3 regions of the Janthinobacterium tructae genome follow, and region 3 is predicted to be linked to each of the others. Evidence: predicted binding sites of a transcription regulator. Region 3 holds the regulator's gene; each other region holds the start of a gene.
The links. The regulator LexA, encoded in region 3, represses DNA repair genes until DNA is damaged. The targets are predictions, from matches to a motif close to ACTGTATNNNNATACAGT.

Region 1 (7,672 bases), 750 kb from region 3:
CATTCGCGTGCCGCGTCAGCGCCAGGCAGCCTTGCCAAAGGTTGGCCGCTTCCTGCACCGGGTCAATGGCAACCACGCCCCACAATTCGGGTGGCGGCATCTGTTCCTGAGCAATGACGCCCCACAGTTCCGCAGGCGCGTCCTGCGCGGCGTCGTCGATGACGCCCCATAATTCGGCGGCTTCTGCGGACGGCGTTTCGGCCTTTGCCATATCTGCCGTTAGCGAGGCAGGCTGCGCTTCAGCCGTTTCCTCAGCCTGTCCCTGCTCCTGCAACTCCGCGGAAAATTGGTGTGCATGGCGCAGCGCGTACTCATACGCTTCGCGCAGCTCCTGGAAGGCGGCCGGATCGTCTTCGGGACGCGTCACCTTCAGGCGCTTCGCGTACGCGCGCTTGAGGGCGCGCTCGTCGCCGGAAGGCTCCGTACCCAGGATATCCCACAGGCTGCGCTGTCCGTTGTGCATGCCGCCGTCCATTTACAGGAAGCTCTCGCTCTCGACCTGGCGCAACACCTCGTCGAGCGCCTGGCGCGCCTTGCGGATGGTGTTCGGGTCCTGCGTTTCCAGCGCGGCCTGGAAGTTCGCCGTGTGCGCCGCCAGGTACTGGCGCACGTCGCCCAGCGACTGTTCGTACAGGCGGTCGGCGCGCGTGACCAGGGTGCGGTTTTCCATCTGCTCGCGCGGGTGGATCTTCAGGTCGGCCAATTCCGCAAAGCGCTGCTCGATCTGTTCCGGCGTCATCACGCCCGCGTTGTCGCTGATGATCATCTTGTGGCGTTCCTGCGTGGCCAGCACCGTCACTTCCGCTTCCAGCACGCCGCTGACGTCGTAGGTGAAGCGCACGTCGATGCCGATCTCGCCCGCTTTTTTTGCGGGGATCGGGAAGCTGATCTTGCCGAGGAAGACGTTGTCGGCTACCAGGCGCGACTCGCCCTGGAAGATCGCCACGTTGATTTCCTTCTGGTTGTCGTAGATGGTGGTGATGTTTTCCGTGCGCGAGACGGGCACCACGGAGTTGCGCTCGATGATGGGCAGGTAATGCCCGCCTTCATACTGGTTTGCGCCGACCTGGCGCGAAATCGAAATACCCAACGAATACGGTGCCACGTCCGTCATGACCACTTCGTCGAGGGCCGCATCGCGCATCTTCAGGCCCGCCTGCACGGCGGCGCCCAGCGCCACGGCTTCGTCCGGGTCCAGGTGAATGGCGGGGAAGCGGCCGAACATGCGCGAGACAAGTTTGCGTACCAGCGGCATGCGCGTGGCGCCGCCGGCCAGCACCACTTCATCGAGTTCCGCGGCGCGGATGGTGGCGTCGCGCAGCGCCCGTTCCACGGGCAGGCGCAGGCGTGCCAGCAGCGGTTCGCACAACTGCGCCAGTCTGTCTTCGCTGATCTCCCAGCTGTATTCCTTGTCCTGGTAGCGCGTGGCCATGCGCACGGATGGCTGCTCCGACAGCAGGCGCTTGACGCGTTCGGCTTCATCGCGCAGCAGCTGCTGCTGGCGCGGGTCGAACAAACGGCTGCCGGCCGCGTCGCGCAAGCCGCTGCCGTCCAAAAAGGCGTCGACCAGCACCGTGACGAAGTCTTCGCCGCCCAGAAAATTGTCGCCGGCCGAGGCGCGTACTTCCATCACGCCTTCGAACAGTTCCAGGATTGACACGTCAAACGTGCCGCCACCCAGGTCGAAGACGAGGAATTTGCTTTCCTGTTCCTTGTCGCGGATGCCGTAGGCCAGCGCGGCGGCCGTCGGCTCGTTCAGCAGGCGCTCCACGCGCAAGCCGGCCAGCTGGCCGGCGATGCGCGTGGCCTTGCGCTGCGCATCGCTGAAATACGCGGGCACGGTGATGATGGCTTCCTCGACCTTGTGGCCCAAAAAGGCTTCGGCATCTTCCTTCAGCGCGCGCAGCACCATCGACGACAGCTCTTCCGGACGGAATTGCTGCGTGCCGAGGGTGATTTTCTTTTCGCTACCCATGTAGCGCTTGAAGACGGCGGCCGTCAGCTGCGGGTGCGTCTGCAGGCGCTCGCGCGCGGCGCGGCCCACCAGCACGGTGCCGTCGTCATCGATGCTGACGCACGACGGCGTCAGGTGCTCGCCCAGTGCATTCGGGATGATGGCAGCCTTGCCGTCGCGCCAGATGGCGACCAGGCTGTTGGTGGTGCCCAGGTCGATGCCGATGATCATCAGATATCCGCCTCCGCCTCATTGCCGTGTTCCTCGATCCAGGCGCGGCGTCCGGCCGCTTCGCCTTTGCCCATCAACATGTTGAAGCGCGCGGCGGAAGTCATGTGGTCGATTTCGCCCAGGGTCACGGGCAGCAAACGGCGCGTGTCCGGGTTCATCGTCGTTTCCCACAGCTGCTCGGCGTTCATCTCGCCCAGGCCCTTGAAGCGCGAGATCGACCAGGCGCCCTGTTTCACGCCTTCCTTGCGCAGCTTGTCCTCGATGGCGACCAGTTCGCCGTCGTCGAGCGCATAGATTTTCTGCATCGGCTTCTTGCCGCGCGCCGGCGCGTCCACGCGGTACAGGGGCGGGCGGGCGATGCAGATGTGGCCTTTGTTGATCAGGGCCGGGAAATGCTTGAAGAACAGCGTCAGCAGCAGTACCTGGATGTGCGAGCCGTCCACGTCCGCATCCGAGAGGATGCAGATCTTGCCGTAGCGCAGGCCGGACAGGTCGGGCGAGTCGTTCACGCCGTGCGGATCGACGCCGATGGCGACCGCGATGTCGTGGATCTCGTTATTCGCAAACAGGCGGTCGCGGTCTGTTTCCCACGAGTTCAGAACCTTGCCGCGCAGGGGCAAAATCGCCTGGAATTCCTTGTCGCGGCCCATCTTGGCCGAACCACCCGCCGAGTCGCCCTCGACGAGGAACAGTTCATTGCGCGTGATGTCCGACGATTCGCAGTCGGTCAGCTTGCCCGGCAGGACGGCCACGCCCGAGGATTTTTTCTTTTCCACTTTTTGCAGCGAGCGCTGACGCGACTGCGCCTGCTTGATCACCAGATCGGCCAGCTTCTTGCCGTAGTCGACGTGCTGGTTCAGCCACAGTTCCAGCGGTGGCTTGGTGAAGGTCGAGACCAGGCGCACGGCGTCGCGCGAGTTCAGGCGTTCCTTGATCTGGCCCTGGAATTGCGGGTCCAGCACCTTGGCCGACAGCACGAACGAGGCGCGCGCAAACACGTCTTCCGGCAGCAATTTGACGCCTTTCGGCAGCAGCGAGTGCATTTCGACGAAGTTTTTCACGGCGCCAAACAGGCCGTCGCGCAAGCCCGATTCGTGCGTGCCGCCATTCGAGGTGGGAATCAGGTTGACATACGATTCGCGCACGATGGCGCCTTCTTCCGTCCACGCCACCACCCAGGCCGCGCCTTCGCCTTCGGCAAAACCTTCCGAGTCCGGGCCTGCGTACTGCGCGCCTTCGAACAGGGGAATCAGGGTTTCGCCATTCGATACCTGCGCCAGCGATTCGGTCAGGTAGCCGCGCAAGCCTTCCGCGTACTGCCAGGTTTGCGTGTCGCCCGTTTTCGCGTTGGTCAAGGTGACGGTGACGCCGGGCAGCAGCACGGCTTTCGAGCGCAGCAGGCGCTGCAGCTCGGTTTGCGAGATATTCGGCGAATCAAAATACTTCGCGTCGGGCCAGGCGGTGACGCGCGTGCCCGACTTCTTGCCGTCGCGCGGGGCGGGGCGGGAACTCAGGGGCTCGATCACGTCGCCATTCGCAAACACCATGTGATGCAGGCCGTTGCCATCGCTTTCCTTGCGCCAGACGGTGATTTCCAGGCGCGTCGACAGCGCATTGGTGACGGACACGCCGACGCCGTGCAAGCCGCCCGAGAACGCGTAGGCGCCGCCCGAACCCTTGTCGAACTTGCCGCCCGCGTGCAGCCGTGTAAACACGATTTCCACCGTCGGCACGCCTTCTTCAGGGTGGATGCCGACGGGAATGCCGCGGCCATTGTCTTCGACGGTGATGCTGCCATCCGTATTTTGCGTGACGGCGATATGCGTGCAATGACCGCCCAGCGCCTCGTCGGAGGCATTGTCGATCACTTCCTGAATGATGTGCAGCGGATTTTCAGTGCGGGTGTACATCCCCGGGCGCTGCTTGACGGGTTCCAGTCCTTTCAGGACACGGATGGATGATTCGCTGTAGTCGGATGCTGGTTTTTTAGTGGCCATACGTGTTCAAGCTAAGTAAAGACAGTGGTTGGAACGCCAGGCCGGGGCACTGCGGGGCGCAGTGACAACGGCGGCGATAACTGTATGAATATACAGTATATTCCGTCCAGCGTCACTGGCAGAGGGCAGTGCGGCAGGCTTGGCGTCCTTGTGCGGACGCTCGCGCATTCTATCTTGTCCAGCGAGCAATAGCGCTACTCCAGGGCAACAACAGTGCGCCGTGCGCGTGGTTTGGCGCCCATTGTGAAGGATTTTATGCGGCAAAGCCGCCGTTTTTACATCTTGTTTACAAGCACCTCTCCAGTCTTTACAAATTTTTTAGACCCTTTTGGCTAATCTGCTCACTATCAAAACAAACCTGAATGAGGGTGGGAATGGATATCGTGTATCTCGGCTTGATTGCCGTTTTTTTCGTCGTGGCGGCCGGCTTTGCCGTCGCCTGCGACAAATTAGGGAGCGTCAAATGAACGCGTTTTATGTGCTGGGCGCCGTGGTCTCGGCTGGCCTGCTCGTGTACCTGCTGGTGGCGCTGCTGAAAGCGGAGGAACTGTGATGACGACGCAATCGATATTGCTGCTGGTGGCCTTCCTGGCCGTACTGCTGGCCGCCGGCTATCCGCTGGGTCTGTACATGGCCAGGGTGGCCGGCGACGGCCCCGTGCGCGGCCTGGGCTGGCTGCAAAAATTTGAAAACCTGCTGTACCGCTGGTCCGGTCTGCCTGCCGACAAGGCCATGGGCTGGAAAAGCTACGCCATCGCCCTGATCGTCTTCAATACCGTGGGCGCCGTCTTCGTGTACGGCCTGCAGCGCCTGCAGGGTTTCTTGCCCCTCAATCCACAGGGCCTGGGCGCCGTCAGCCCCGATTCATCGTTCAATACCACCGTCAGCTTCGTCGCCAATACCAACTGGCAGGGCTACGGCGGCGAGCAGACCATGAGCTACCTGACCCAGATGCTGGGTCTGGCATGCCAGAACTTCTTTTCGGCGGCCACCGGCATCGCCGTGATCTTCGCGCTGGTGCGCGGCTTCGCCTCGCGCTCGGGCAAATCGATCGGCAACTTCTGGGTCGACCTGGTGCGCTCCACGCTGTACATCCTGTTGCCGCTGTCGCTGGCCCTGTCCGTCGTCTTCATGGGCGAAGGCATGATCCAGAATTTTTCCGCCTACAAGGAAGTGACCCTGCTCGACCACGTGGCGTATGAAACGTCGAAAATGACGGCCGATGGTCAGCCCGTGCTCGATACGGCCGGCAAACCTGTGATGGAAGCGCAAGTGGCAACCACGCAGACGATCGCCATGGGCCCCGTCGCTTCGCAGGAATCGATCAAGCTGCTGGGCACGAATGGCGGCGGTTTCTTCAATGCCAATTCCTCGCATCCGTACGAGAATCCGACCGTGCTGTCGAACTTCCTGCAGATGCTGGCTATTTTCATCATTCCCGCCGGTCTGTGCTTCACCTTTGGCCGCATGGTGGGCGACCTGCGCCAGGGCTGGGCCGTGCTGGCCGCGATGACCCTGATCTTCGTCGTCATGACGGTTGGCGTGATGAGCGCCGAGCAGCAAGCCTATCCCGCCTTGCAAGCCTTGGGCGTGGACCAGCAGGCCAGCAGCCTGCAATCGGGCGGCAATATGGAAGGCAAGGAAACGCGCTTCGGCATCAGCTCCTCGACCTTGTTCGCGGCAGTGACGACGGGGGCATCGTGCGGTGCAGTCAATTCCATGCACGACTCCTACATGCCCCTGGGCGGCATGGTGCCGCTGCTGCTGATGCAATTCGGCGAAGTGATTTTCGGCGGCGTGGGCACTGGCCTGTACGGCATGCTGATGTTCGCCATCCTGGCCGTCTTCATCGCCGGCCTGATGATAGGCCGCACGCCTGAATACCTGGGCAAGAAAATCCAGGCCTATGAAATGAAGATGGTGTCGCTGGCCATCCTGGTCACGCCAGCCCTGGTATTGACGGGTACGGCGATCGCCGTGATGGTCGAACCGGGCAAGATCGGCGTGGCCAATCCGGGCGCGCACGGCTTCTCGGAGATCCTGTATGCCTTCACCTCGGCGGCCAACAACAACGGCAGCGCGTTTGCCGGCCTGTCCGCCAACACGCCGTTCTACAACGTGATGCTGGCGATCGCCATGTGGTTCGGCCGTTTCGGCGTGATCGTGCCCGTGCTGGCAGTGGCCGGTTCGCTGGCGGCCAAGCAGCGCCTGTCGGCCAACGCCGGCACCATGCCTACGCACGGCCCCATGTTCATCGGCTTGCTGATCGGCGTGGTGGTGCTGGTCGGCGTGCTCAATTACGTTCCCGCGCTGGCCCTGGGCCCGATCGTCGAACACCTGCAACTTTTTACAAAATAAGAGGCTACCATGTCACGCACAAGCCTGACCTTGTTCGATTCCGCATTGATTGGCCCTGCCATCGTCGATGCGTTCAAAAAACTTGACCCCCGCACGCAGTGGCGCAGCCCCGTGATGTTCGTCGTCTATGTCGGCAGCATCATCACGACCCTGCTGGCCATCCAGGCCCTGAACGGCCAGGGTGAAGCGCCGTTCGGCTTCATCATCGCCGTCGCCGTGTGGCTGTGGTTTACCGTGCTGTTTGCGAACTTCGCCGAAGCGCTGGCCGAAGGCCGCAGCAAGGCCCAGGCGGCCTCGCTGCGCGCCCTCAAGCAGACGGTGATGGCAAAGAAAATGCAAACGCCGAAGTACGGCACCTCCTGGCTGCCTACGCCAGCGACCGACCTGCGCAAGGGCATGACGGTGCTGGTCGAGGCGGGTGACGTGATTCCCGCCGACGGCGAAGTGACGGCCGGCGTGGCCTCCGTCGATGAAAGCGCCATCACGGGCGAATCGGCGCCCGTCATCCGCGAATCGGGCGGCGACTTTTCGGCCGTGACGGGCGGTACCCGCGTGCTGTCGGACTGGTTGCTGGTGCGCGTGTCCGTCAACCCCGGCGAAGCCTTCATCGACCGCATGATCGCCATGGTCGAGGGCGCCAAGCGCCAAAAGACGCCGAACGAGATCGCCCTGACGATCCTGCTCGTGGCGCTGTCGATCGTCTTCCTGATCGTCACCGTGACCTTGCTGCCGTACTCGCTGTTTTCCGTGGCGGCGGCCGGCAGCGGCACGCCGGTCACCATCACCGTGCTGATCGCACTGCTCGTGTGTTTGATTCCGACCACCATCGGCGGTTTGTTGTCCGCCATCGGCGTGGCCGGCATGAGCCGCATGATGCAGGCCAATGTAATCGCCACCTCGGGCCGCGCCGTGGAAGCGGCCGGCGACGTGGACGTGCTGCTGCTCGATAAAACGGGCACCATCACCCTGGGCAACCGCCAGGCCTCGACCTTTGTGCCGGCCCCCGGCGTGACGGAGCAGCAGCTGGCCGACGCGGCGCAACTGGCCTCGCTGGCCGATGAAACGCCGGAAGGGCGCAGCATCGTCGTGCTGGCCAAGCAGAAGTTCAACATCCGCGAACGCGAGATGGCCA
Region 2 (7,672 bases), 1.5 Mb from region 3:
GAAATCTCCAGCGCGGCCGAGGCCGATGTCGTGCTGATGAAGCCGATCACGGGTTCGAGCCTGTTCGATGCCCTGCACCAGGCGCTGATCGCCAAGAACGACGGCGGTGAACAGCGCATCTTGCACCAGCCACTGGGCACGGAACTGGCAGGCGTGCATTTCCTGCTGGTGGAAGACAATCATTTGAACCAGGCCGTGGCGCGCGGCATCCTCGAGCACATGGGCGCCACCCTGGACGTGGTGGGCGACGGTTTGCAAGCGGTGGAGCGGCTGCGCACGGAAGCGCTGCGCTACGATATCGTGCTGATGGACATGCAAATGCCCGTCATGGACGGCTTCAGCGCCACCCATATCATCCGCACGGAACTGCGCTTGAACTTGCCCGTGATCGCCATGACGGCCGGCGTGCTGGCGTCCGAGCGCGAGCGCTGCATGACGGCCGGCATCAGCGATTTCATCGCCAAGCCCGTGGTGGTGGAAGAGATGATGGCAGTCATCCTGCGCCACCTGCCGAAGCGCCCGCCCGTGCAGACGGCCGAGCCGGCGCCCGTCGCCGACGAGGAAGTGTTTTCCATGGCGCCGCTGATGCGCGTGATGGGCCGCGATGCGAAAGGGCGCGGCGTGCTGCGGCGCATGGTGGAAGACGCGCTGAACAAGGGCATGACGCCCGTGCGCGACGCCGAAACCGCGTTGCAAACGGGGCGCCACAGCGACGTGGCGCGCATCCTGCACGGCGTGCGCGGCTCCGTCGGCACCCTGGGCACGAAACGCCTGATCCGCGCCGCGTTTGCCACCGAGGAAGCCATCGACGCGGGCCGCCTGGACGAGGTGCCAAGCCTGCTGGCGCAGACGGCGCAGGAACTCGAGCAGGCGCTGGCGGCGGCGGCGAATTGGTTGTCGAGGCTGAAAGATTAAAAGAGTAGGTCGGATTAGCGGGGGCCGCCGAGGTGCGGCACGCCGCGTAATCCGACAACATTGTTGGCGGATCATGTCGGATTACGCGCTTGCGCGCTAATCCGACCTACGCAATTTACGCCGGCACGCCCAGAATCACGCTGGACGCTTTAAAAATTGCCGTCACGCTGCTGCCGATGGCGATGCCCAGGTCGGTGCTGCTCTGGTTGGTGATGATGGCGGCAATCGTGCCGCCGCGCGGCAAGTCCAGCACCACTTCCGTGTTGACGGCGCCCGTCTGCACGCGCGTCACAAGCCCGGCCAATTGGTTGCGCGCCGAAAAGCGCGCCCCTGCGCTGTCCGCCACGAGGATGATCGACGACGCCTTGATCAGCGCAAACGCTTCCGCGCCCGGCACCAGGCCCAGGCTTGCGCTGCTGCCCTGCGTGACGATGGCAACGATGTGCTGGCCGCCTGGCAATGCCAGGGTCACTTCATCGTTGACGGCACCTTGTTTCAGTTCGGCCACCTTGCCCAGGAATTGATTGCGTGCCGTGGTTTTCATGGCCATTCTCCGTATGAGTAAAAGATCGTCGGCGATGCCTTCGGCCTGGCTGCCCAATTGGCGCAGGTAGCGGGCATGCTCGCGCTCGATGATGCGGAAATTGTCGACCAGCTGGCGTCCCCGTTGCGTCAGCCGCGTGCCGCCGCCGCCCTTGCCGCCCGTCAAGCGCTCAACCAGCGGCTCGCCAGCCAGGTTGTTCATCGCGTCGATGGCGTCCCAGGCCGCCTTGTAGCTCATCTTCACAAGCTTGGCCGCCTGCGTGATGGAGCCGCATTCGGCGATGGCGCCCAGCAATTCCACCCTGCCGGCACCACCCAGGTTTTCTCCGCCCACCGTCATCCATACCGAGCCTTGCAGGCCGATTTCCGCTGCCGCCGATTTATCCAATCCGTTCACCCAATGCCATGTGTTCTTCCCTGTTATCGATCTGTCCGTCACGCAAGTACAGCACATGCTCACCCAGGATGCGCGCATCTTCCGGATCATGGGTGATCAGGATCATGGGCACGTCCAGGCGCTGCTGCCACTGGCTCAGTTCCAGGCGCATTTTGACACGCAGGGCCGGATCGAGGGCGGCAAACGGCTCGTCGAGCAGCAGCGCGTTTGGCTCGGCCACGAGTGCCCTCGCCAGCGCCACCCTTTGGCGCTGGCCACCGGACAACTCGTCGGGATACTGGTGCGCCAATTCCTGCAAGTGGAAGGCGGCTAGCCAATGCTCGACCTTCTGCAATTTTTCGCGCGCGCGCGGATTGAACCAGCCGCGGCTCAGGCCGAAGCCCACGTTCTGGCGCACCGTCAGGTGCGGGAACAGCGCGTAATCCTGGAACAGGTAAGCGACATTGCGCTGCTGCGGCGGCAAATTGATGCCGGCGGCCGAATCGAACAAGGTACGGCCATTCAGGCGGATATGGCCGGCGTCCGGTGTAAACAGTCCGGCAATGGCTTTCAAGGTCATGCTCTTGCCGGCGCCGGAGGGGCCATACATGGCGATGCGCTGGCTGTTCGAGGTGCATTGCACCTGCATGTCGAAGCGGCGTTTGCCGGAGCGCAAGGTGGCGCGAATGTCGAGGTCGAGTTGCATGGGCATCATCATAGGCCTCATTTGTGCGCGATGCGCCCGGGCGCCAGGCGGCCAGCCGACAGCAGCACCACGATGCAGACAAAGGAGATAATCACGACCAGCGTATTGGCCACGTCGTCCTGGCCCGCCTGCACGGCTTCATACACGGCCACCGACAGGGTCTGCGTCTTGCCGGGGATGCTGCCGGCCACCATCAGGGTGGCGCCGAATTCGCCCAGCGCACGCACAAAACCCAGCAGCACGCCAGCGAGGATGCCGCGCCAGGCCAGCGGCAAAGTCACGCGGAAAAAGATGGCCATTTCCGAGATGCCCAGCACGCGGGCCGCCTGCTCCAGTTGCCCGTCGACGGCCTCGAAGGCGGCGCGCGCCGGCTTGAAGACGAGGGGAAAAGCCACCACCGTGGAAGCGATGACGGCGCCCTGCCAGGTGAAGATGAGGTTGATGCCGAAGTTGTCCTGCAGCCAGATGCCCAGGGTGCCGCGCCGGCCCAGCAACACCAGCAGGTAATAGCCGAGCACGGTGGGCGGCATCACCATCGGCAGGGTCAACAGGGCGTCGAGCAGCTCACGCCCGGGAAAACGCGTGCGCGCCAGCAGATAGCCCGTGCCGATGCCGAGCAACAGATTGAGCGCCGTGGCCCAGGCCGCTACTTTGAGCGACAGGGCCAGCGCGGTCCAGGCGATATCCATGTGCAGTCGTTTTACTTTATGGCTTTTTAAACCCGTATTTGGCCAGGATGGCTTGCGCCGGCGCCGTCTGCAGGTAGCTGACGAAGCGCTTCGCTTCGGCCGCATTGCCGCTGCCCTTGATGGTGGCGATCGGATACAGCACGGGCGAGGCCAAAGGCACCTCCAGCACCACGTTGACCTTGTCTTTCATGATGGCCGCGTCGGTGGCGTAGACAAAGCCCGCATCGACTTCGCCGCGCGCCACATAGTCGAGCGACTGGCGCACGTTCTGCGTGCCGATGGCTTTCGGCTGCACGGCGTCCCACAACTGCGCCTTCTTCAGCGCGCCTTCGGAGTAACGGCCGACGGGCACGCTGGCCGGGTTGGCGATGGCCACGCGGGTCACGCCCTTGTGCGTCAGGTCGCTCAAGCTCTTGATGCCCAGCTTGCTATCGTGCGGCACGATCAGCACCAGGCTGTTGCTGACGAAATCCTGGCGGTCGGCCGGCAGCACCAGACCCTGCTTTTGCGCAGCATCCATGGTTTCCTGGTCGGCCGAAGCAAACACGTCCACGGGCGCGCCCTTGACGATCTGCTGCAGCAGCACGCCCGAAGCGGCGAAGTTCAAGGACACCTTGCTGCCCGGATATTGCGCCTCATAGCCTTGCGCCGCATCCTTGAACGCATTCGTCAGGCTGGCCGCGGCCGACACCACCACTTCGCCGGCAAAGGCGGAGGTGGCGGCAGTAGCGAGGAGGGCGGTGCCGAGGAGCTTGGCGAGGGAAGTGAGGCGCATGATCGTATCCTTGATGAGAAGAGAACCAGGCCCGTAATATACACTGATATATAACGTTCTGCCATGGTGCAAGTCAAGACAGCGCAAGGCGCATTCCCTGATATACTGTATATAAACACAGTATATCGAGGCGCACCATGGAATTGACGGACAAGCTGGAAATCCTGGCCGACGCGGCCAAGTACGACGCGTCCTGCGCCAGCAGCGGTGCGCCCAGGCGCGACTCCATCGGCAAGGACGGCTTTGGCGCCACTACGGGCATGGGCATCTGTCACAGCTACACGCCGGACGGGCGCTGCGTCTCGCTGCTGAAAATCCTGCTGACCAATTACTGCCTGTACGATTGCCAGTACTGCGTCAACCGGCGCAGCTCGAACGTGCCGCGCGCGCGGTTTACCGTGGCCGAAGTGGTCAAGCTGACGAGCGACTTTTACCTGCGTAATTACATCGACGGTCTGTTCCTCAGTTCCGGCATCATCCGGTCGGCCGACTACACGATGGAGCAGCTGGTGCAGGTGGCGCGCGAGTTGCGCGAGGTACACCAGTTCCGCGGCTATATCCATCTGAAAACCATCCCCGACGCCGACCCGGCCCTGATCGCGCAGGCGGGCCGCTACGCCGACAGGCTCAGCGTGAATATCGAACTGCCGACGCAGGACAGCGTGCAAAAACTGGCGCCGGAAAAAAGCGTGCACACGATCAAGCTGGCCATGGGCGCCATCCGCCGCAAGCTCGATGAGAAAGCGGAAGAACCGCGCTCGCCCCGTTTCGCGCCGGCCGGGCAAAGCACGCAGATGATCGTCGGCGCCGACGCCAGCGACGACCAGCAGATCCTCTCCACGGCAGAGACCCTGTACGGCAGCTACAAGCTCAAGCGCGTGTACTACTCGGCCTTCAGCCCCATCCCGGACAGCCCGAAAAGCGTGCCGCTGGCGCCGCCGCCGATGCTGCGCGAACACCGGCTGTACCAGGCCGATTTCTTGCTGCGCAGCTATGGTTTCCAGGCCAGCGAATTGCTGCCCGCCAGCGGTGGCAACCTGGCGCTCGATATCGATCCGAAACTGGCTTGGGCGCTCGCGCACCGCGAACATTTTCCGCTGGACTTGAACCGCGCCGCGCAGCACATGATCGCGCGCGTGCCCGGCATCGGCCTGCGCAACGCGCAGCGCATCGTCGACCTGCGCCGGCTGCGGCAGGTGCGCTACGCCGACCTGTCGCGCTTGCGCTGCAGCATGAAGAAAATCGCCCCCTTCATCATCACGGCCGATTACTTTCCCGCGCGCGACACCACCGCCTCGGAGCACCTGCGCCGCGCCATGGCCGATGCGCCGCAGCAGCTGAATCTGTGGCCGGAACTGCAGGCAGCATGAAAGAAGTCAATGAGCGCGTGGTGCGGCTGGCGCAATCGTTCGACGCATGGCGCGCGGCGGCGCGCGAACTGATCGCGCGTGGCGTGCCACCTGCGGACGTGGCCTGGCAGTCGCAAGCGGGCGATGGCGACCTGTTTTCCTCCACGCCGGATGCCACGGATACCAGCGCGCCGCCGCTGCGCCTGCCCCGTCCCCTGGTGGAACTGCTGGAAAACGCCGCCTGTTTCAACGTGCATGACCGCTGGGCCTTCTTGTATCAGGTACTCTGGCGCTGGCAGCAGGGCCAGCACGACGTGCTCTCGCCGGCCGACGCCGACGGCGCGCGCCTGCACGCCATGGCCAAGGCCGTCCGGCGAGAAGAGCACGACATGCATGCGTACGTGCGCTTCCGCGAACGCAGCGAGGCCGAGGGCGCACCCCGCTTCGTCGCCTGGTTCGAACCCGTGCACGAGGTGCTGCCGCAGGTGGCGCGCCACTTCGCGCGCCGCATGGGATCGACCAGCTGGATGATCGCCACGCCGACGGCCAGCATGCTGTGGGACGGTCAGACCTTGCACGCGGGGCCGGCCCTGCTGCGCGGCGCGGCCGAGATCGACGATGCGGGCGAAGCGCTGTGGCTGACCTACTACCGCAGCATCTTCAACCCCGCGCGCGTGAATGCCGACTTGCTGCACAGCCACATCCCTTCACGCTTCTGGAAAAACCTGCCCGAAGGCGCCATCGTGCCCGCCATGCTCAGCGGCGCGGCCAACGGCGAGCGGCGCACGGGCCAGACGGCCACTGTCGGCCAGCGCAGCGGCGCGGCCATGATTCCGATTTCGGCCGAGCGCGCCCAGCCCGCGCGCGACGCGCCCACGACGCTGGACCAGTGCCGCCGCTGCGAATTGTGGCAGCACGCCACGCAAGCCGTACCCGGAGTGGGTCCGCAAACCGCCCGCATCATGCTCGTCGGCGAACAACCGGGCGACCAGGAAGACCTGGCGGGCCTGCCGTTTGTCGGCCCGGCCGGCGCACTGCTGGAGCAGGCACTGCGGGAAGCGGGCGTGGCGCGCGACAGCCTCTATCTGACCAACGCCGTCAAGCATTTCAAGTGGGAACCACGCGGCAAGCGCCGCCTGCACAAGACGCCCGCGCAGCGTGAAATCCTCGCCTGCCATGGCTGGCTGGAAGAAGAGATCGAGCGGGTCCAACCACAGGTGATCGTCGCGCTGGGCAGCACGGCATTGAAATCAATAATGCAAGATGGCGCGGCGAGCATGACGCCGCTGCTCGGCACGCCGGCGCAGCACGATGGACGCTGGGTGGTCAGCGTGTATCACCCGGCGTATGTGCTGCGCGCGCTAGACGAGGCGAGCCGGCGGCAGGCGTATCGCGTGATCGTCGAGGGCTTGCAGCACGCGTTGACGCTATTGCAGGACTAGCATTATCGCGTCGTCGCCGGCACTTCCCGCTCCTCATCGCGCCGCGCATAGCGCTGCGCAATCACGGCGCAGATCATCAGCTGAATCTGGTGGAACAGCATCAGCGGCAAAATCACCATGCCCAGCGAGTGGGTGGCAAACAGCACCTTGGCCATCGGTACGCCGCTGGCCAGGCTTTTCTTCGAACCGCAAAAGACGATGGCGATCTCGTCTTCCTTGTTAAAACCCAGGCGGCGGCTGATGAACGTCATCAGGCCCAGGACCAGCGCCAGCAGCAAGATGCTGAACACGCCCAGCGCCACCAGCGTTTCCACCGAGATCGTGTGCCACAGGCCTTCGCTGACGGCTTCGCTGAAGGCCGTGTAGACCACCAGCAAGATCGAGCCCTGGTCGACGTATTTCAAGGTGGCTTTATGGCGGTCGACCCAGCGGCCGATCCAGCGGCGCAGGAACTGGCCGGCCAGGAAGGGCAGCAGCAGCTGCATGACGATGGACAGCACGGCGTCCACCGACGACTTGCTTGCCCCGCCTTTCGCCACCAGCAAGCCGACCAGGATGGGAGCAAGAAAAATGCCGATGAAATTCGAGGCCGAGGCGCTGCAGATGGCGGCCGGTACATTGCCGCGCGCCATGGCTGTCAAGGCGATCGACGACTGCACGGTCGATGGCAGGGCGCACAGGAACAGGATGCCCACGTACAGCTCGGGCGTGAGAAAAGTCAGCGCCAGCGGCCGCAGGGCCAGGCCCAGCAGGGGAAACAAAATGAACGTGCTGGCCAGCACCAGCAAATGCAGGCGCCAGTGCATGACGCCGGCCACCACGGCTTCGCGCGACAACTTGGCACCATGCAGGAAGAACAGGGCGCCGATGGCGACGG
Region 3 (7,672 bases):
GCCACGGTCAGCTGGTGGAACACGAAGATGGCCACGAAGTTGAAGGTGGCGGCCATGGCAACCGCGGTCTGCGGTTTCAATACGCCCGTCGAGACCACCGTGGCGATCGCGTTGGCGGCATCGTGGAAGCCGTTCATGAAGTCAAACAGCAGCGCGAGGGCGATCAACAGGCCTAGCACGTAGATGCTGATTTGTATGGTCATTGTAGTTTCTTTTCTGATTCTGGTTCAGGACAGGCCCAACGCTTACGCGTTTTCGACGATGATGCCTTCGATAATATTGGACACATCTTCGCAACGGTCGGTCACGGTTTCCAGAATTTCGTAGATCGCTTTCAGCTTGATCAGGTTACGCACGTCCGGTTCGTCGCGGAACAGTTTGGACATGGCGGCGCGCATCACATGGTCGGCGTCCGATTCCAGGCGGTCGATCTCTTCGCAGATGGCGACGATCTTGCGCGAGTTGTCCATGTTGTGCAGCATGGCGACGGCGTCGCGCACTTTTTCGGTACAGGCCAGCACCAGTTCGGCCAGGCGCTTGGCTTCCGGCGTGACGGCTTTCAGGTCGTACAGCGAGACGGTTTGCGCCGCATCTTCCAGCAGGTCGAGGATGTCGTCCTGGCGCGTGATCAGCTGATGGATGTCGTCGCGGTCGATCGGCGTGATGAAGGTCTTGTGCAGCATTTCCACGGTGGCGTAGGTGACTTTGTCGGCCTGTTTCTCGATGCTTTCGATCGCATGCACGCGGTTTTCCAGGTCATCGAAATTGGTCATCAGGCCGAGCATTTCTTTAGCGCCCTTGACGCACAGTTCCGCGTGCTGGTTAAACAATTCAAAAAACTTGCCCTCAGTGGGCATCAAGCGTCCAAACATGTCATTCTCCGTTAAGCATTGAGTCGTGTTATTTACTACAGAAAGCCGCCCCGTATGAGGGGGCGGCCAATGGAATATCAGTGCTGCTGAGTCTTAGTCGCCTTGGTAAAGCGCCAGGCCACCACTGTAATTGCCAAATTTGGTGTACTGCCCCATGAAGGTGAGGCGGATGCTGCCGATCGGACCGTTACGTTGTTTACCGATGATGATTTCGGCCGTTCCCTTGTCTGGCGAGTCGGGGTTATACACCTCATCACGGTAAATGAACAGGATCACGTCGGCATCCTGTTCAATAGCGCCCGATTCGCGCAAGTCCGACATCACGGGACGCTTGTTCGGCCGCTGTTCCAGCGAGCGGTTCAGCTGCGACAACGCGATCACGGGACAACCGAGTTCTTTCGCCAGGCCTTTCAAGCCCCGTGAAATCTCGGAAATCTCCGTGGCGCGGTTATCGCCCGGGCTATTGGCCGACATCAGCTGCAAGTAATCGACGATGATCAGGCCCAGCTTGCCGCATTGACGCGACAAACGGCGCGAGCGGGCCCGCAATTCGATCGAATTCAAGGCCGGCGTTTCATCGATGTACAACTGGGCGTCGTTCATCTTTTGAATCGCATTCGTCAGGCGTGGCCAGTCTTCGTCGTTCAGGCGGCCCGTGCGCAGACGGTGCTGGTCGAGCTGGCCGACGGAACCGAGCATACGCATGGCCAGCTGGGCGCCGCCCATCTCCATCGAAAACACGGCCACGGGCAAGCCGCTGTCGATGGCCACGTTTTCGCCGATGTTGACGGAAAACGCCGTCTTGCCCATCGAAGGACGGCCCGCCACGATCACCAGGTCGCCCGGCTGCAGACCGGAGGTCATGCGGTCGAGGTCGATGAAACCGGTGGGCACGCCCGTGATTTCACTCTGGTTGTCGCGGCTGTACAGCTCGTCGATACGCTCGACCACCTGCGTCAGCAGGGGCTGGATGGCGGTCCAGCCCTGGGCGCCGCGCGCGCCTTCTTCGGCGATGGCGAAAATCTTCGATTCGGCCTCGTCAAGCATCTGCTTGACTTCCTTGCCTTGCGGGCTGAAGGCCGTGCCGGAGATATCGTCGGCGACAGTGATGAGTTTGCGCAGCACGCCGCGGTCGCGCACGATCTCGGCATAACGCCGGATGTTCGCGGCCGATGGCGTATTTTGCGCCATGGCGTTCAGGTAAGCGAGTCCGCCCACATCATCGGCCTTGCCGAGCTGGGTCAGGGTTTCAAAAACAGTAATGACATCGGCCGGTCTGGAGCCGTTAATCATCTTGACGATTTGCTCGAAGATGATGCGATGGTCATAGCGATAGAAATCCTCCGCATGCATGAAGTCGGCGATGCGGTCATATGCTGCATTGTCGCGCAACAGACCACCGATAACGGATTGTTCTGCTTCGATCGAATGCGGCGGAATACGGAGGGAATCCAGTTGCGGATCAGAGGGGGCGTTCATGGCGCGAATTATACCCGCTTCGGCGTGCTGGCAAAAATAAAGGGCTGAAATTGAGCGAAAAAAAGGCCACAAAAAAGCCGGGCGAACCCGGCTTTTCATCGTGCGGCAATGCTTGCGGGCCAGGCCCGCAGACAATTACGCGTTCGCGTCTGGTACGACAGCGATAACAACTTCCACGACCACGTCGGTGTGCAGAGCAACCGAAACGTTGTGCTCGCCAACGATCTTCAGCGGGCCGGTAGGCATGCGGATTTGTGCTTTTTCAACAGCAAAACCTTGCTTGGTCAGCGCTTCAGCGATGTCGAAGTTGGTGACGGAACCGAACAGACGGCCATCAACACCAGCTTTTTGAGCAACTTGAACGGTCAGGCCGCTCAGTTTTTCGCCCTGGGCTTGCGATGCGGCCAGTTTGGCGGCAGCAGCTTTTTCCAGTTCGGCGCGCTTGACTTCGAATTCAGCCACAGCGGTAGCCGTGGCACGACGTGCCAGGCGTTGCGGGATCAGGAAGTTACGTGCGTAACCGTCTTTGACTTTGACGACTTCGCCGAGGTTACCGACGTTAACAACTTTTTCTAACAGAATGATTTGCATAGTTCTTCTCCAGGAATATCTGACCGATTAAGCGTGGTGCAGATCGGTGTATGGCAGCAGCGCGAGGAAGCGAGCGCGCTTGATTGCGGTGTCGACTTGGCGCTGGTAGTGCGCTTTGGTACCGGTCAGGCGTGCTGGCATGATCTTGCCGTTTTCTTGGACGAAGTCTTTCAGCGTGTCGACGTCTTTGTAGTCGACTTGCTCAACGTGAGCTGCGGTGAAGCGGCAGAACTTCTTGCGTTTGAACAACGGGTTTTGCTGTTTGCGTTTTTCTTTAAGCTTGAGCTTATTTTTGTCGAACTTTTTACCGAATGCCATGTCAGGCTCCTGTATCTAAAATGCGCTAGTCGGGGTGACTGCACTAAAATCAATGATGTGAAACACCAAACTCTTGCTGTTGCGGCTCTTCCTGGCCAGGAAACCCGTGAACTGATACACCCCGCCCAAGCTTGCCTGACTGAACCGGCCTGATATTTCGCCAGCGGCTAGCGCGGCAACATCAAACTCGGTCAAACGGGCAATCCCTGCTTCCATCTGCTGCGAACTGTGTTGCAATACTGCATTCACAATCGGCAGCCCTGCCGGGGTATAGCGCAATATTTCGCGCTCGGCAATGATGGCGGTTACTTGTAGCTGGTTCAGCGCACGATCCTGGTCAAGAATTAAGCTGCTGCTGCGGCAGGAGCGGCTGCTGGTGCTTCGGTGCGGTGGCTTTTGGCCGCGTCTTCGCGTTGTACCGATTTCATCATCGGCGAAGGTGCTGTTTCAGCTTTCTTCATTTTAACGGTCAGGTGACGCAACACGGCATCATTGAATTTGAATGCTGTTTCCAACTCGACCAGGGTCTCGTTGTCGCATTCGATGTTCAGGCAGATGTAGTGTGCTTTAGGCAGCTTTTGGATCGAGTAAGCCATTTGACGGCGGCCCCAATCTTCCACGCGGTGAACCGAACCGCCGCGGGTGGTTACGCTGGCTTTGTAGCGTTCGATCATCGCGGGCACTTGCTCGCTTTGGTCCGGATGGACGATAAAGACTATTTCATAATGACGCATGCAAACTCCTTCAGGTCGGATTGATAATCGCCCACCCCGGCGTCAAGACGGGTGTGGGAAGGTCAGCCGAAGATTATAACCGCCTTTTGCAAACGTTTCAATCATTCCTTCAACAAGCGGCCCGCGCACGGAGCAGGCCAGGCGCTTTTTCCTGCCCATTCCAGTATTTCGCACGAAATTCGCGCAAATAACCGAAATCCCCTTGCATAGTGGGCGATACTGTACAAAAATACAGACTGTTCATATAGACAGCATTTTAGTATGCACCCACCGCTCATGATCAAGCTGACAGCACGACAAGAACAAATTCTGAACCTGATCAAGGACGCGATTGAAAACACGGGTTTTCCTCCCACCCGTGCCGAAATCGCCAATGAACTGGGTTTCAAATCGGCCAATGCGGCCGAAGAGCATTTGCAGGCCCTGGCCCGCAAGGGCGCGATCGAGATTTCGCCTGGCACCTCGCGCGGCATCCGCCTGATCGGTGCGGCAGCCGAAGCAGCGCCATCGAAGGTGCCGGCAGCGCTGCTGATGTCGCTGCCCCTGATCGGCCGGGTGGCGGCAGGCTCGCCCATCCTGGCACAGGAAAACCTGGAAGCGAGCTACAACGTGGACCCGGCCCTGTTCTCGGCCAAGCCCGACTTCCTGCTGAAGGTGCGCGGCTGGTCCATGCGCGACGCCGGCATCATGGATGGCGACTTATTGGCCGTCAAGAAGGTCGACAGCGCCAAGAACGGCCAGATCGTCGTGGCCCGCATCGGCGACGAAGTCACCGTCAAACGCTACAAGAAGACGGGTTCCGTCATCGAACTGCTGCCGGAAAACCCCGACTTCAAGGTCATCACCGTATCGCCGGAAGATGAGTTCGCCCTGGAAGGCCTCGCGGTAGGCTTGATGCGCAGCTGGCATTAAACCACCGCAGGTAAAAAGGGCCGCAACAGCATGACTGTTGCGGCCCTTTTCATTTGTCCGCCCGCTTAGGCATCGAGTGCCTGGCGGAAATCCTCGAGCAAATCGGCTTCATCCTCGATACCCACCGACACGCGGATCAAGGACTCGGCAATGCCCATGCTGGCTCGGCGCTCGGCACCCATCTCATAAAAGATCGTGTGAGCGACGGGAATGACCAGGGTGCGCGTGTCACCGAGGTTGCTCGCTGGAATAGCCAGATTCAGGCGATTCAGGAAATCGAAGCAATCGATGCCATCTTTTAATTCAAAGCTGAACAGCGAGCCATAACTGCGGAACAAGTCCGTCGCCAGCGCGTGCTGCGGGTGCGACGCCAAGCCAGGGTAATGCACGGCCGCCACGCGCGGGTCGGCGACCAGCATGCTGGCCAGCGCCAGGGCATTGGAACAGGTGCGGTCCATGCGCAAGGCCATGGTTTCCGCGCCGACGGCGATATGGTGCGCCGCTTCCGGACCCAGCGATGCGCCGAAATCGCGCAAAGCCTTGGCGCGGATTTGCGCGATGCCCCACTGCGCCGGCGCCGCTTTTTTATAATTGTCGAAAATGTTCGGGTACTGCGTCCAGTCGAACACGCCCGTGTCCGTCAAGCTGCCGCCCAGCGCATTGCCGTGGCCGCCGATGGATTTCGTCAGCGCATTGACCACCAGGCCCGCGCCCACCGCTTTCGGGCGGAACAGATAAGGCGTCGTCATGGTGTTGTCGACGATGTACAAAATGCCGCGTTCCTTGCACAAGGCACCGATCTTTGCCAGGTCGGCGATCTGCGTGCGTGGATTGGCGATGGTTTCCACGAACACGATGCGCGTGGCCGGCGTGATGGCGGCCGCCACATTGGCCACCTCGGTGGCGTCGACGAACGAGACGGCGATGCCCTGCCCCGTCACCGTCTGCCACAGGCTGTTGGTATTACCAAACAAAAAGGCCGACGACACCACATGGTCGCCCGCGCGCAGCAGCGACTGCACCACGGCGCCGATGGCGCCCATGCCGGTGGCGAAACACAAGGTGGCCACGCCATCTTCCATCTTGTTGACCTTGTCTTCCAGCGCGGACACCGTCGGGTTACCCTGGCGGCCGTAGCGAAAGCCCGGCTCCTTGCCCTGGAACACGGAAGCGAGCTGGCGCGCGTCGCTGTAGCCGAAGGCGACGGAGGTGTGCACAGGCTTGTGCAACGAGCCGTGCTCGATACCCTTGCGGCGGTCGTTATGCAGGATGGTGGTGGTAAAGCCGTAGTTTTTTTTATAGTTCATGATCGCGGAGAAAAAAAAGCCCGGCATCGGCCGGGCAGGTTACTTATGCTTCTGTCGTCGCCAGGTTCAGGTTCAGCTGGGAACGTGGCGTATCTTCCGGCGCTGCCGCCTTCGGATGGTGGCGCGCATATTCCAGGCGGTCCAGATATTCCTGCGACACGTCGCCCGTCACGTACACGCCATCGAAGCACGAAGCCTCGAAGTTCGTCAGTGCCGGATTGACGTCGGCAATCGCCTGCTTCAATGCGCCGATATCCTGGTACACCAGGTAATCGGCCGTGATTTCGCGGCACACTTCTTCCGTCGTGCGGCCATAGGCGATCAGCTCATCGCGCGTCGGCATATCGATGCCGTACACGTTCGGGTAAATCACCGGTGGCGCGGCCGAGGCGAAGATGACTTTCGTCGCGCCCGCTTCGCGCGCCATCTGCACGATTTCACGGCTGGTGGTGCCGCGCACGATGGAATCGTCGACCAGCAACACCACCTTATCCTTGAATTCGGACGGGATCGCGTTGAGCTTCTGGCGCACGGATTTCTTGCGCGCCGCCTGGCCCGGCATGATGAAGGTACGGCCGATGTAGCGGTTCTTGATGAAGCCTTCGCGGTATTCGAGGTTCAGCGCCAGTGCCAGCTGGATGGCGGCAGGACGCGAGGAATCGGGAATCGGCATGACCACGTCGATATGCACGTCCGGCAATTCGGCACGGATCTTTTCAGCCAGGTATTCGCCCATTTTCAGGCGCGTGGCGTACACCGAGGCGCCGTCGATGACGGAGTCGGGACGGGCCAGGTAGACGAATTCGAACACGCAGGGATTCAGGCTGGCATTGTCGGCGCACTGAGCGCTGTGCAATTTCTTGTCGGCATCGATGAAGACGGCTTCGCCGGGACCGATGTCGCGCACGAAGCGGAAGCCCATGCCTTCCAGGGCCACGGATTCGGAGGCGATCAGGTATTCGGGGCCTTGCTCCGTTTCATTGATGCCCAGGCACAGCGGACGGATGCCGTGCGGGTCGCGGAAGGCCAACAAGCCCACGCCGGCGATTTGCGCCACGGCGGCGTAGCCGCCCTTGACGCGGCGGTTCAGCACGGTGATGGCCTTGAAGATGGCTTCCGGGTCCAGGTTCAGGCCCGTTGTCGCTTCCTGGATTTCATGCGCCAGCACATTGAGCAGCACTTCCGAATCGGAATCGGTATTGATGTGGCGGCGGTCATTTTTGAACATTTCCTGTTTCAACTGTTCCCAGTTGGTCAGGTTGCCATTGTGCGCCAGGGTGATGCCGAACGGCGCATTCACATAAAACGGTTGTGCTTCCTCTTCGCTCGACGAACCGGCCGTCGGGTAGCGGCAATGGCCGATGCCCGTCGTGCCTTGCAACGAACGCATGTTGCGCGTACGGAAGACGTCACGCACGAGGCCATTGGCTTTGTGCATGGAAAACATACTGCTGTGATT

Region 1: a site for LexA is predicted at 4,262-4,279, ahead of FJQ89_RS14950 (DNA topoisomerase IV subunit B). Genes of this name have one in related genera too.
Region 2: a site for LexA is predicted at 4,109-4,126, ahead of FJQ89_RS18345 (putative DNA modification/repair radical SAM protein). Genes of this name have one in related genera too.

What each region holds. Positions count from the first base shown of each region.
Region 1 covers NZ_CP041185.1:3,412,539-3,420,210, reverse strand. Annotated here, with positions in the region: gene FJQ89_RS14960 (J domain-containing protein) at 1-463, opposite strand, end outside; gene FJQ89_RS14955 (molecular chaperone HscC) at 476-2,185, opposite strand; gene FJQ89_RS14950 (DNA topoisomerase IV subunit B) at 2,185-4,182, opposite strand; gene kdpF (K(+)-transporting ATPase subunit F) at 4,646-4,735, shown strand; gene kdpA (potassium-transporting ATPase subunit KdpA) at 4,735-6,540, shown strand; gene kdpB (potassium-transporting ATPase subunit KdpB) at 6,550-7,672, shown strand, end outside.
Region 2 covers NZ_CP041185.1:4,189,796-4,197,467, forward strand. Annotated here, with positions in the region: gene FJQ89_RS18320 (response regulator) at 1-915, shown strand, start outside; gene FJQ89_RS18325 (TOBE domain-containing protein) at 1,031-1,798, opposite strand; gene FJQ89_RS18330 (sulfate/molybdate ABC transporter ATP-binding protein) at 1,839-2,540, opposite strand; gene modB (molybdate ABC transporter permease subunit) at 2,558-3,229, opposite strand; gene modA (molybdate ABC transporter substrate-binding protein) at 3,246-4,004, opposite strand; gene FJQ89_RS18345 (putative DNA modification/repair radical SAM protein) at 4,142-5,374, shown strand; gene FJQ89_RS18350 (UdgX family uracil-DNA binding protein) at 5,371-6,795, shown strand; gene FJQ89_RS18355 (bile acid:sodium symporter family protein) at 6,798-7,672, opposite strand, start outside.
Region 3 covers NZ_CP041185.1:2,667,135-2,674,806, forward strand. Annotated here, with positions in the region: gene FJQ89_RS11645 (inorganic phosphate transporter) at 1-203, opposite strand, end outside; gene FJQ89_RS11650 (DUF47 domain-containing protein) at 246-872, opposite strand; gene FJQ89_RS11655 (replicative DNA helicase) at 966-2,351, opposite strand; gene rplI (50S ribosomal protein L9) at 2,487-2,942, opposite strand; gene rpsR (30S ribosomal protein S18) at 2,970-3,260, opposite strand; gene priB (primosomal replication protein N) at 3,276-3,584, opposite strand; gene rpsF (30S ribosomal protein S6) at 3,605-3,994, opposite strand; gene lexA (transcriptional repressor LexA) at 4,271-4,906, shown strand; gene FJQ89_RS11685 (cystathionine gamma-synthase family protein) at 4,972-6,213, opposite strand; gene purF (amidophosphoribosyltransferase) at 6,257-7,672, opposite strand, start outside.